4 regions of the Priestia sp. MDV22-iso46 genome follow, and region 4 is predicted to be linked to each of the others. Evidence: predicted binding sites of a transcription regulator. Region 4 holds the regulator's gene; each other region holds the start of a gene.

Region 1 (3,199 bases), on a different contig from region 4:
ATAAATTAATGGTCGCTACTCACTTTGTGAGATAAATAAACCATCGTTAACATTGTGAAAATGAAGGCCTGAATTGCGCCTACAAAAATACTGAATCCTTGCCATAAAAGCATTGGAATAGCAGCTCCAATTGTACCTAAGAAGCCTGTTGTTGCTAAACCAGCTAGCAAGCTTAACAAAATTTCCCCAGCATAAATATTACCGTAAAGACGAAGGCCAAGCGTTAACGTATTGGCAAACTCCTCGATAATCTTAAGCGGGAATAAAAATGCCATTGGCTTGAAGTAATCTTTCGTGTATGCAGAGAAACCTCGCATTTTAATACCATAATAATGTGATAATACAACTACCATAACGGCTAACGTCAGCGTAATTGCTGGATCAGCGGTTGGCGATTTCCACCATAAGTTATGGTCAATCACGATGGCAAATGGAAGACCCAACATATTTGACACAAAAATGTACATAAGTAAAGTTACACCTAGCGTCAAAAAGCGGCCACCTGTTTTCCAATCCATATTGCTATTAACGAGTCCTTTAACAAAATCTAAGACCCATTCAATAAAGTTTTGTGCACCGCTTGGCTTCATAGCAAGAGTACGAGTACATAAAACTGCAATTAAGAATACAATAACAGAAGCTACGGTAACCATAAGCAAGTTACTTTGACTAAAAGTAAGGCCTAGAAACTCTATAGTTGGTGATTCATGACCCAACTGTGTTCACCTCTCTTTCTATCTTCTACGCATATTTTGAACAACTAAATCTATGATAATGACAACGTAATACGTCATTAATCCCACAACTACACTAATAATATGAAAGGTTTTTGGATAAGAGATGGTAATCACAACTGCGAGAGCAGCTGTTGCAAATCTTACAACAGTCCCAATTGAACGGGGCTTTTTCCCCTCATCCAACGCCTGTCCAAACTGCTCAAACTTTCTTACTAAGTTCCACAAATTATACAAACTCAGGGCGGTTCCTAAAATTAAACCTGCAAAAACAGCCTTATAACTTGTAAATCCCCAGCCGAGAACGTATAATGCTAACAAATACAATATGTATGAACGAAGTCTTGGAAAAACGTGCTGCAAATCCTGCATGAATTATTAATCTCCTGAAAAAAAATGGTGGACTGTCCGCAGCATCATAAAAACACCTGCTGCTAGCCCTAAAAGAAGGCCTAAAATCAAAAATAGTGGTTCGGTGTCAAGCCATTGATCAGCCCATCTTCCAGAGAATAAGCCAATTAAGACTGAACCTGCTAACTGTGATAGAATGATTGACACTAATGCCATCGCTTGCAAAGGATGACGGTTGCGATCTTTCATAAGCTCATACCCCTTTTGCAAAATTTTCTTTTTTCCGAATTCTCTATCGTTTTTATAGCTCAATATATGATAGAAAGGCAAAAAAAATTGCTAAAAAAGGTAAAAACAGCTAATAAAATACGCAGAAATATCAACGGTTTTCACAGGTTGAAAACCTTATCATTTATATTCCCTGTAAGCATACAATAGCGTATATTTAATGTCAATGTGTTTAAGCTAAAAACTTCACAATCTCTTCTTATTGTTCACATTTCTGCCACACATAAAACCTCTTCAAATGAAAACATTTAAAGAGGTTCATTCAATCGTTATTGTACTTTGTACAACCTGCTCTTGTCTATGCTTTTTCACAAATGCAAATATTTGGTACGACCCCGGTACAAGCGATTCATCAATCGTTATTTTTCGTTTTCTCATGCCTCTTTCTACATCAACGTCAACATCTAAATACGATACAAACTGTAAAGACTGCTTATCAAAAAGAGCCACGCCTAATTGATCTGCTCCTTCAGGCAAAAACAGTTCATAGCTATACGTATTTTTCTCTTTTTCCGCTGCTACTTGCAATCCCATGACACGAGGATAATCTGGAATGCTAACCATGTACATATAAGGAAGCGAAAATGTTTCACGTGAATCATTTATTTCCAAATATCCGTCATATATACCTTTATTTTTAAAACGGGGCTGCACCGATAAAGTGACAGCTATTTCTTTTGTCTGATGGGGCTGCACCGTGACGGGTAATGGAACATCCCAGTTCACTCCTTCATCCCTTTTTGGAACGTTTAAGCGATACGTTTTTGCTTTATCAGACTGATTATCAATTTTAAATGATAAGACTTTCTTTGATGGGCGCGTAAAAATACCGAAAGATAAAGAAGATGGATAAAATAAAGAGTCTGCTGTGACAGCTTTTGCTATTTGAATTCTCCCGGCTCCTTGTTCATATACTCGATACGTTTGGCCATTTAGCTGCTTCATTACTTTACTTGTGTTCATCAATGAAGCTTTGACTTGTTCAGGAGACCAGTTCGGGTGTGCTTGTAAAATAAGAGCGCACGCTCCAGCTACATGGGGCGCAGCCATACTTGTTCCATGCATGCGTTCATATCCCCCAGGAACTGTACTATTAATGGAGTAACCAGGTGCGACGACGTCCGGCTTGATTCCCCAAGTAGTCGTTACAGGTCCTCTTGAACTGAAAGATGTGAGCAAGTCTTGCACCACTTGCTTGCCAGTGCGTAAGTATGGCTGTTGAGACTGAATGTGTTGATTAATGGTATCACCGCTTTTTTTACTTACCCATATCACTGGAATATTTACTGACTCTTGTAGTTTACCGATTATGCTTTTTTCAGTCGGGCTATATAAAAGAACAGCTTTTGCTCCAGCCTGTTCAGCTTGTTTAATCTTTTTTTCAACCGCATTTCCTTCTGCTTTTAGCAAAATGACGTTACCCAACGCATGCTTTTGCTCTTTGGAGTATTCTTCATTTATTACACGCAGCGTTTGATTAAACGTCCATGGACGAGACCCTTCTACTGGAGCCATCATAATTTTTTCTTTGTTAAATCCAATTGTTAGAAATTGAACTGTTGTCGGGGAAACAGAAGCGCCAACGGAAATAGCTTTTCCCGCTGTACCTGGAGAGCCCACGGTCCATAAACCTGGACCTGAATTGCCGCTAGATGTGACCGTTACAATTCCTTTTTCAACAGCCCGATCTAATGCTAAGCTTGTTGGTAAATCAGGACCATTCACATCATTTCCCAATGATAAATTAATAATATCTACATCATCTTGAATTGCTTTTTCGATAGCTAGAATAACACTTTCAGACGTTCCAGCTCCTCCAGGTCCAA
Region 2 (3,199 bases), on a different contig from region 4:
AGTTGCTAGACCTAAGCGGCAGTCACCCTCCCTTGCGGACTTGCGCCTGCCGCATAGGTGAACCTTCTAGGGTACATTCAGTGAAGTATTTTCTTATTGTCCATTTGTTTATTCTATTGAATGTAAGTTTGGTGGAGAGAATATAGTTGTTTTTTTAAAACGGGTAAAGGGGAGATTGAATGAAGGCGATGGTTGGGGTAAATGTGGCGGCGGCTGTTTTGTGCGGGGCGGTGATGTATGCGGGAACACAGCACTGGCAGGAGCAAACGGAAGCGCAGGCAAGTGAAGTAAAAACTGCTGTTGTACATAAAGAAAAACAGTTTTCTGATGTATCTGCTTATACAAAAAATCTTCCAGACTTTATTACAAAGCAAATCCAGTCATCTATCGCAAACAAAAAACCTCTGACTCTTGTAATTGCCACATCTGCGAAGGAAGCAGGGTGGCCTCAGCAATTAAAAAAAGAGCTAGCAGCTACATATGGAAGTGATGTATTTACAGTTAAAACACTTTCATACGGCAGTCAAACAACGGATGAGCTTTTATCCTCACATATTGCAGATCAAATTGATCAACTTCAACCAAACATTATTCTGTTTGAAGCACCTCTTAAAAATGACTATCAGCACCTTACGCTAGATGAGACGCTTGAAAATACAGACAAGCTGATTCATCAGCTCAAAGACTTGAAAAAAACGCTTATGATTCAGCCGTCACAGCCATATATTTCACAAACGGAGTCCTATGAAGAAGGAGTAGAAGCGATTAGGGGAGTTTCTGAAGCAAACTGGGTGTATTATATGAACCACTCACTCATTTGGCCGTTTCATTTAGGAGAGTATATAAATAAAGACAGCGGTAATTTAACGAAAAAAGGAAATGAAGTGTGGGGAGAGTACGTTGTGAATTGGTTTACAGGAAAATAAAAAGACAAGCCCTATTTCAAAAGGAATAGGGCTTGTTTTCTATAATTTTATTAGATTATGATTTTTCCTCGTTTTATAGTAGTAGCTTTTTGTATCTCTACACTTATAAAGCTTAAAGCCAAAGATCTCTAAAGGAGTCCAAAGTTTTTTAATGTTTACGAGTGGCATTCTAATTCTCCGTTCTGTTCTTTATAAAGGTCTATATATTCATTATAAAGAATATGAGAGTAATAGTAAATACTATAAAGAACGGTTTAATTTAAAAATTCTTTATAAAGAACTTTTGAGATTTTTATTTTTGGCTTATCAACATTTAGTAGTGATTTTTATCATAGCTCAGGTTATTTATTCTTGCTAAATTAATGTTGTGAAAAATATCACAAAATAAAATGCAAAGGATGATCCAAATTAAAACGTAATTAGACCACTTATTTTTTTTGCTTGCTGTTAAAGCAATGGAATCGCATACATACCATAACTGTGTTAGATAATCTAACACACAAGTTGAACGATTCAGAAAATTCATATATCTTAAATATATCTTTAAAGATGCATAGAAAATATATCTTTGAAACAAGCAGGTATATACGCCAGGGGAGGAATGGAAGATGCAAAAAAAGAAACTCGTATTGATTGGAAATGGAATGGCTGGAGTTCGAGCGATTGAAGAAGTATTGAAGGTTTCAAACGAAGCGTTTGAAATTACGATTTTCGGAAGCGAGCCGCATCCGAACTATAATCGTATTTTACTATCAAAAGTGCTGCAAGGAGATACGAATGTTGAAGACATTACGTTAAACGATTGGAACTGGTATCAAGAAAACAATATTACATTATATACGGGCGAAACGGTTACTAGTATCGATTCCATAAAAAAAGAAGTAGCGACAAACAGCGGCAGAGTAGAATCGTATGATGAATTAATTTTAGCAACGGGCTCTCTTCCTTTTATTCTTCCAATTCCGGGATCAGATAAAAAAGGAGTTACGGCTTTTCGAGATATAAAAGACACGGACGAAATGCTGCAGGCATCTCAGCAGTATAAAAAAGCAGCGGTTATTGGAGGAGGACTGCTTGGATTAGAAGCAGCGCGCGGACTGTTAAATCTGGGAATGGACGTATCTGTGATTCATTTAGCTCCGTATTTAATGGAACGTCAGCTTGATCCAACAGCCGGCAAATTGCTTCAAAACGAATTAGAAAAACAAGGCATGAAGTTTTTGCTTGAAAAACAAACGGCGGAAATCGTTGGGGATGAGCGAGTTGAAGGATTATCTTTTAAAGACGGGACGTTTTTAGAAGCTGATTTAGTCGTGATGGCCGTTGGAATTAAGCCAAACGTTCAGCTTGCAAAAGAAGCGGGACTTAACGTAAACCGAGGAATTGTCGTGAATGACTATATGCAAACGGACATCCCAAACATCTACGCCGTTGGAGAATGTGCAGAGCATAGAGGAATGGTATACGGACTAGTGGCACCTCTGTATGAACAAGGAAAAGCATTAGCAAAAGCGATTTGCGGGGCAGAAAAAGTGCCTTATGAAGGATCGGTTTTATCCACCCAGCTAAAAGTATCAGGTGTTGAAGTGTTCTCAGCAGGAGACTTCACGGAAGATGAAGAGAAAAAAGCGATCAAAGTGTTCGATGAACAAGACGGCATTTATAAAAAGCTTGTTCTGCGAGGCAATCAAATTGTAGGAGCCGTTCTTTTTGGAGACAGCAGCGACGGAAATCGACTGTTTTCAATGATTCAAAAGCAAGAAGATGTATCGGATGTCGCGAAAGTTTCGATTTTACAGCCGTCTGGCGGTAACGCCGGTGAAAGCTTAGTAGCAAGCATGAGCGCGGATGATATTATTTGCGGCTGTAACGGCGTAACAAAAGGTACGATTGTGGAAGCTATTCAAAAGCAAGGATGCTCATCGGTTGATGAAATCAAAGCTTGTACAAGTGCCTCTCGCTCCTGCGGAGGATGTAAGCCGCTTGTAGCGGAAGTGCTTCAGCATACTCTTGGTGCTGACTTTGACGCGGCGGCTCAAAAAGAAGCAATTTGCGGCTGTACGACTCTGTCACGAGATGAAGTTGTCGAAGAAATCAAAGCAAAAGGACTTTCGCATACGCGTGAAGTGATGAATGTACTTGGCTGGAATAATGAAGAAGGCTGTTCGAAATGCCGTCCGGCGCTAAACTATTATTTAGGTATGGTGAATCCAACCGGATACGTTGATGAACGCGAATCAAGATTTGTGAATGAACGCATGCACGCAAATATT
Region 3 (3,199 bases), on a different contig from region 4:
ATAAAATGATGATTTTCCATTTTCCTGCAATTATGTCTTGAGTTTGTGTAACTGGACAAACTTCTTTATGCTCTTCTGGAGGTTGGGTGAACCAACTTCGTGCCATAATCAATACCTCTCCTTCTTTATGGTTCTATTTTTGTGACTATGTTATAAAAAAATGACTACTTTTAAAAAAACGTCTAAGACTATAATATTAGATTACCCCTAATAATCAAATGAAAGTAAATAAATACTTGGAGGTTATTTGAAATGAAACACCTTATTGTTTATGCACATCCAAATCCAGAAAGCTTAAACCATGCAATCTTGGATACAACAGTTAATACATTAAAGAAAAACGGTCACGAAGTTGTTGTACGTGATTTATATGCATTGGATTTTCAACCTGTATTGAAACCAGAAGATACTGAAGCTATGAAAGCAGGACAAACTCCTAATGATATTAAAACAGAACAAGAATTTATCTCTGAAGCAGACGCTATAACATTTATTTATCCTATTTGGTGGACAGGTCTTCCAGCCATTCTTAAAGGATATGTAGATCGAGTATTTGCATACGGGTTTGCTTATGCTCCTGGTGAAGAAGGAATCATTAAGCTTTTGAAAGGTAAAAAAGGCTTGATCATTAATACTCATGGTACTCCTAATGAAGTTTACGATGAGATTGGAATGACAGCTGGTCTGAAAATAACATCTGACATTGGAATATTTGATTTCACTGGAATTGAGACTGTAGAACACTTACTGTTTGGAAGTATTGGATACCTTGATGAAGAAGGATATAAAGGTATGTTAAATAAAGTTGAAGATACCTTTAATCGTCATTTCTCATAAAAAGATAAAAATACTGCCTAATTAGGCAGTATTTTTTGATGGCACTCTTTTATTTAATGGGCTTTAAAAATTGTAATATTTAGCTCTTTAGGTTCCTAGAACATCCATTATGGCAACTAAAAATGTAAGGTTATTATGAGTATCTTTAATTTAATTTCGCTAGTTTTTCAAGACGTTCTCTGTCTCGAATGATGTAGCCTGGTGACTGCTTTTCAATAATATCTGTTTTACATAGTTGTGCTAGTACATGGAGCAGATGACGATATGATACGCCCAAGTACTCGCATACTTCAGTATGTTTCTCTTTATAAAAGTTACCATCAGCCGACAACATTATAAAAGCAGCGAGGCGGTTCTCAAGCGGATATGCCTGATTTTGGGTATACTTTGCTGAAGTTCTAGTTGCTTTCTCACTTAAAAAACTGCATAAATGCCTGAGAAATGTAACATCTGTTAAGAGCTTATTTTTACAGGCATTAATCGGAATAGCCAAACAAATGGTTTTTGTGACAGTTTGGATAGCTTTAGAATATCGTTGCGAATTTAATAGCTCTACTTCCCCCATGAATGTTGGAGCCTGTAAAAAATTAATCAAAGACACTTTTCCATTTTCGTGTGTAACATAGAGTTTTGCCTTACCTTCAACAAGATAATAAATATATTGAGGGTAGGAACCTTCCTTGTAAATAAACTCACCACGTTCAAATTGGCAGACTTGAATAAATGGAGTAATCGGAAAGGAAAAAAGTGATTGAATCGAATACTTTTCGATATAGTAACTGTGCATAGGCTCGTTTAAAAATTTCATTTTTTCTCCTATTGTTATAAAAATATGAGATATCTCACATTATTTTATACATTTACATGCTATGATGCAATAAAAGTTGATATATCAATAAGGAGTTGTCTCATACACATGATTAAACAAGACGAATATTGGAATGAAGTAGCTAATAAAAAGGAATTTACTACGCCTTTTCAACCTGAATTATTTCTCACACATGTTGACCGTGATGCTGTCATATTGGATTATGGTTGTGGTTATGGAAGAACCTTATCTGAACTAAGAGGTTACGGTTATAAAAATTTACATGGTGTAGATTTTTCGGAAGAGATGATTAAGAGAGCTAAGTCAAACGACTCGGAAATTGATTTTCAAGTTATTCAAAGTGGGAAGCTCCCTTTTCCTAATCATTCTTTAGATGCTGTTTTACTTTTTGCGGTTTTAACATGTGTGCATAAAGATGAGGAACAGAACGCTATTTTAAACGAGATTAAACGCGTGCTGAAACCAGGAGGCATCATATATATTAATGATTTTTTGCTCAATCATGATAAGAGAAACAAAGACCGTTATGAAGAAGGTTTGGCTAAATATCATACCTATGGAGTGTTTGAATTAGCTGATGGAGCCATTTTGCGTCATCATAGTGAAAAGCGCATAAAAGAGTGGACGAATCAATTTGAAGAAGTAGAATATAAAAAAGTAGAATATGTTACTATGAACGGCAATCGTTCTAATAGTTTAGTTTATGTAGGTAAAATAAGATAAATATAGATAAAAAAAGCCATCTCTTGTGATAAAAGAGATGGCTTTTTTCGATTGTTTAAGATAGCACCTTCTTTGAATTTCCCGAGATTTTTCTTGCTGCAAAAGAAAAAGCTTCTGGAACGTAAAAAATAACACTTAACAGTCCTCTCATAGCTAACTTAGTCAGTGAAAAAGCTAGTTCCATTCTTCATCGCCTCCTTCTCATTACATATTTTATCGTAATTCACTGAAAATTCTTTGTTCATACAGTTCCTAGAACATATTTTATATTTACTAAAAAGAAACCTTAGTATTGGCAAGGTTTCTTTTCTTATTGTATAAGGTTCATTCATATGTATCCCGCTCTGAGCGAATATTGAAGGTGAATTAAAACATGTTTTTTACTACTATATAGCATTTTCCGACGTTTTGTGATTCATAAAATAAATGGCAGCGTCAAATACGCACTTTGTAAAAGCTGATACCTAGCTTTTGTTATTAAAGTCCTTTATTTCTCTTTCAATAAGAGCTACCGAAATTTCGAATGCTTGTATTCTTCTTTTAGCTAAGGTAATTTGAGATTTATATCTATCAGCATTTTCTTTAGCTTCAAACGTTTTTACTGTCTGTCTGAGTTTGTGTAAAGTTGAATCAATTTGACGTTTTGCTTCAACTAATTCAGATACATCAAATTTCATTTACGTCTCTCCTTTTTATAATTTTTATCGGTAAGATGTCTTTCTTTAAAAAGGTTGTTTATCGGCAGAGCTACTGTTATCTATATTTCCTGCCCTGTACATGAGTAGCCATCCAAAAATGCTTATTATATCA
Region 4 (3,199 bases):
TGACGCTCAATTTCAAACGAAAAACTAGCTGATTTTTCGCCTTCGTTAGGTCGATTTATTAACTCCATTCGATCGAGCTGTTTACGTCTGCTTTGCGCACGTTTTGTAGTCGATGCGCGGGCGATGTTTCGCTGAATAAAATCATTCAGTTTTGCGACTTCATCTTGCTGCTTTTCGTACTGACGCAACTCTTTTTCATATCGCTCTGCTTTTTGTACAAGGTATTTAGAGTAGTTGCCCGTGTACTTCACCGTTGTTTTTTGTGTGACTTCATACACTTGATTTACGACTTTATCAAGGAAGTAACGATCGTGTGAAACAATTAAAATAGCTCCTTCATACCCTTGCAGAAACTGTTCCAGCCATGCTAAAGTTTCAATATCTAAGTGGTTGGTAGGCTCATCGAGAATAAGCAAGTCCGGCTTTGTTAAAAGCAGTTTTGCAAGCGCCAAGCGTGTTTTTTGTCCACCGCTCAAGGAGGAAATAGGGGTGCTATAGTCAAAGTTTGAAAAACGGAAACCGTGAAGAATAGATCGTGTATCCGCTTCATATTGATAGCCGCCTAAATCTTTGAACGTTACTTGAAGCTGATCGTACTCTTTGGTTAGTTTTTCGTATTGAACTGAATCATTAAAAATGTCTGGATCGCCCATCTTCGTTTCAAGCGTACGTAATTCTTTTTCCATCTTCTTTAACGGAGCAAAGACAGTCATCATTTCTTCCCATATGGAGAGTGTTGACTCAAGAACTGTATCTTGTCCCATATAATCAATGGAAACACCTTTAGGTTTAATAATTTCTCCGCTGTCATAAGAAAGCTGCTCAGCAATAATTTTTAATAAAGTTGATTTACCAGCACCGTTTCGTCCCACTAGGGCAATGCGGTCTTTTGATTGTACTTCTAACTTTATATTCGATAAAATGGGTTCTGCCCCATAGTATTTTGTAATACCGTTCAATTGTAGAATAATCATTTTTTCACCTCTAGTAGTATATCCATAGTGTATTTTAACATATTTTCAACTACAAGTTCTTCCTACAAGCGTTTGTAATTTGTACAGGGACAAGGACAAATGGTGAAGCGAATGTTTTGATTCATGAAATAAAATGATTTTACGTGCACATTTTATACAGGATACTATGTTAAAATAAGAGATAAGTGCATCTCTGAACTTATATATGATGGATGTAGAAAATCCGTCATGACTAACAAACGAATCCTTTGAAGGGCTAATTGCTTCGTTCTAGCTAACGACTTTAAGTAGTGCTGGATAGACAAAAGCCGTCGGGGTGTGAAGCGGAGTATATATAAAACAAGAGAAAAGAGAGAGAATTGGAAGCGCTACCTCAAAGCGGTTGATGCTTTGTGAAAGGTAATGCAATATGACTTGAAAATGTTAGTAATGACATACATGAACTGAGGGGGTACAACGTGAACACTGAACAATTAAAAATACCACAAGCAACGGCTAAACGATTGCCGCTTTATTATCGTTTTTTAAAAAACTTGCATGCTTCTGGTAAACAGCGTGTTTCGTCAGCAGAGTTAAGTGAGGCAGTGAAAGTTGATTCTGCTACTATTCGTCGGGACTTTTCTTACTTTGGAGCATTAGGGAAAAAGGGATACGGCTACAATGTGAATTATTTACTTACATTTTTCCGTAAAACGTTAGACCAAGATGAAGTAACGAAAGTAGCACTGATTGGCGTGGGGAATCTGGGAACGGCCTTTTTAAATTATAATTTTATTAAAAATAATAACACCAAAATTGAGTGCGCTTTTGATGTGATAGAAGATAAAGTCGGTACAAAAGTAGGTGACGTGCCGGTTTATCACCTTGACCAATTGGAAGATTATATGAGTGATGATATCTCAGTGGCGATTTTAACCGTTCCTGCCACTGTTGCTCAGCAAATTACCGATCGTTTAGTGAACTGCGGAATTAAAGGGATTCTAAACTTCACTCCTGCACGCTTAAACGTACCGGATGAGATTCGACTACATCATATTGATCTTGCTGTAGAATTACAGTCGCTTGTCTATTTTTTGAAAAATTATCCTGTTGAATAAGGTGGACTGTGTTACGATTTCCTTAAGTCTAAATTAATAAGGAGAGTGGGAATATGGGGATTGGAGCAGGCAGTTGGATTATTATTGCGATTGTAGCACTGCTTATTTTTGGACCGAAACGGTTACCGGAGCTAGGAAGGTCAGTCGGGCAAACGCTTAGAGAGTTTAAGCATGCCGCTAGCGGTGCATCAGAAGATCGTGAAAAAGATAAACAGCGTCAAGTAGATGACAAAGAGTAAAAGGGTGATCATAGTATGACTGAACAAGAAATGTCAATATATGATCATATAGGAGAGCTGCGAAAACGCATTTTAATTGTTTTATTTTTCTTTGTCATTGCCACAATTGGCGGCTTTTTTATAGCGGATAAGGTTATTGTCTATTTACAGCATGCTGATGAGGCAAAAAATTTAACGATGAATGCATTTAGGCTAACAGATCCAGTTAAGATTTATATGCAGTTTGCTGTTATTATCGGCTGTGTACTTGCAGCTCCTGTTGCACTGTATCAACTTTGGGCATTTATTAGTCCTGGTTTATATGAAAAAGAGCGTAAGGTAACGCTTGGATATATTCCTGTTTCCATTTTTCTCTTTATCGGCGGTGTCTCTTTTTCTTATTTTGTGTTGTTTCCATTTGTCGTCGATTTTATGACGCGCGTTTCTGATGAGCTGAATGTAAACCAAGTGATTGGCATTAATGAATACTTTTCTTTTTTAATGCAGCTCACACTGCCTTTTGGCCTGTTGTTTCAGCTTCCTGTCGTCGTCATGTTTTTGACGCGATTAGGAATTATAACGCCTATGTTTTTATCTCAAATTCGAAAGTATGCCTATTTCGTACTGCTAGTTATTGCCGCACTTATTACACCACCGGAATTGCTCTCGCACATGATGGTGACAGTGCCGCTCTTAATTTTGTATGAAATCAGCATCATTATTTCCCGCATTTCGTATCGCAAAGTGTTAAAGGCAAGGGCAGAGCAAGAAAGAGAAGATGTTAGTATGTAAAAAAACCACTGAAACAGTGGTTTTTTTTATTTAGATGAATCATCTTGATTTTTATATTGCTGCTGCAACTTTTTAATTTTATAGTGCAAGATAAAAATGCGAACCGCAAATCTGAAAT

Evidence for each region. The regulator Rex, encoded in region 4, represses fermentation and respiration genes when NADH is low (regulators of the CRP and FNR family bind a similar motif). The targets are predictions, from matches to a motif close to TTGTGAAATATTTCACAA.
Region 1: a site for Rex is predicted at 1,548-1,565, ahead of AC4NPH_RS22040 (AtpZ/AtpI family protein). Genes of this name have one in related genera too.
Region 2: a site for Rex is predicted at 1,292-1,309, ahead of nirB (nitrite reductase large subunit NirB). Genes of this name have one in related genera too.
Region 3: a site for Rex is predicted at 1,668-1,685, ahead of yeiL (transcriptional regulator YeiL). Genes of this name have one in related genera too.

The regions. Positions count from the first base shown of each region.
Region 1 covers NZ_JBZVWT010000004.1:222,778-225,976, forward strand. The annotation lists gene atpB (F0F1 ATP synthase subunit A) at 6-716, opposite strand; gene AC4NPH_RS22035 (ATP synthase subunit I) at 735-1,106, opposite strand; gene AC4NPH_RS22040 (AtpZ/AtpI family protein) at 1,113-1,334, opposite strand; gene AC4NPH_RS22045 (S8 family serine peptidase) at 1,632-3,199, opposite strand, start outside.
Region 2 covers NZ_JBZVWT010000001.1:1,809,236-1,812,434, reverse strand. The annotation lists gene AC4NPH_RS09295 (SGNH/GDSL hydrolase family protein) at 180-926, shown strand; gene nirB (nitrite reductase large subunit NirB) at 1,535-3,199, shown strand, end outside.
Region 3 covers NZ_JBZVWT010000003.1:59,565-62,763, reverse strand. The annotation lists gene AC4NPH_RS17420 (winged helix-turn-helix transcriptional regulator) at 1-106, opposite strand, end outside; gene AC4NPH_RS17415 (NAD(P)H-dependent oxidoreductase) at 253-837, shown strand; gene yeiL (transcriptional regulator YeiL) at 983-1,645, opposite strand; gene AC4NPH_RS17405 (class I SAM-dependent methyltransferase) at 1,754-2,389, shown strand; gene AC4NPH_RS17400 (hypothetical protein) at 2,445-2,573, opposite strand; gene AC4NPH_RS17395 (hypothetical protein) at 2,854-3,066, opposite strand.
Region 4 covers NZ_JBZVWT010000024.1:4,151-7,349, forward strand. The annotation lists gene AC4NPH_RS30660 (ABC-F family ATP-binding cassette domain-containing protein) at 1-974, opposite strand, end outside; gene AC4NPH_RS30665 (redox-sensing transcriptional repressor Rex) at 1,433-2,071, shown strand; gene tatA (twin-arginine translocase TatA/TatE family subunit) at 2,125-2,310, shown strand; gene tatC (twin-arginine translocase subunit TatC) at 2,326-3,081, shown strand; gene AC4NPH_RS30680 (YdiK family protein) at 3,108-3,199, opposite strand, start outside.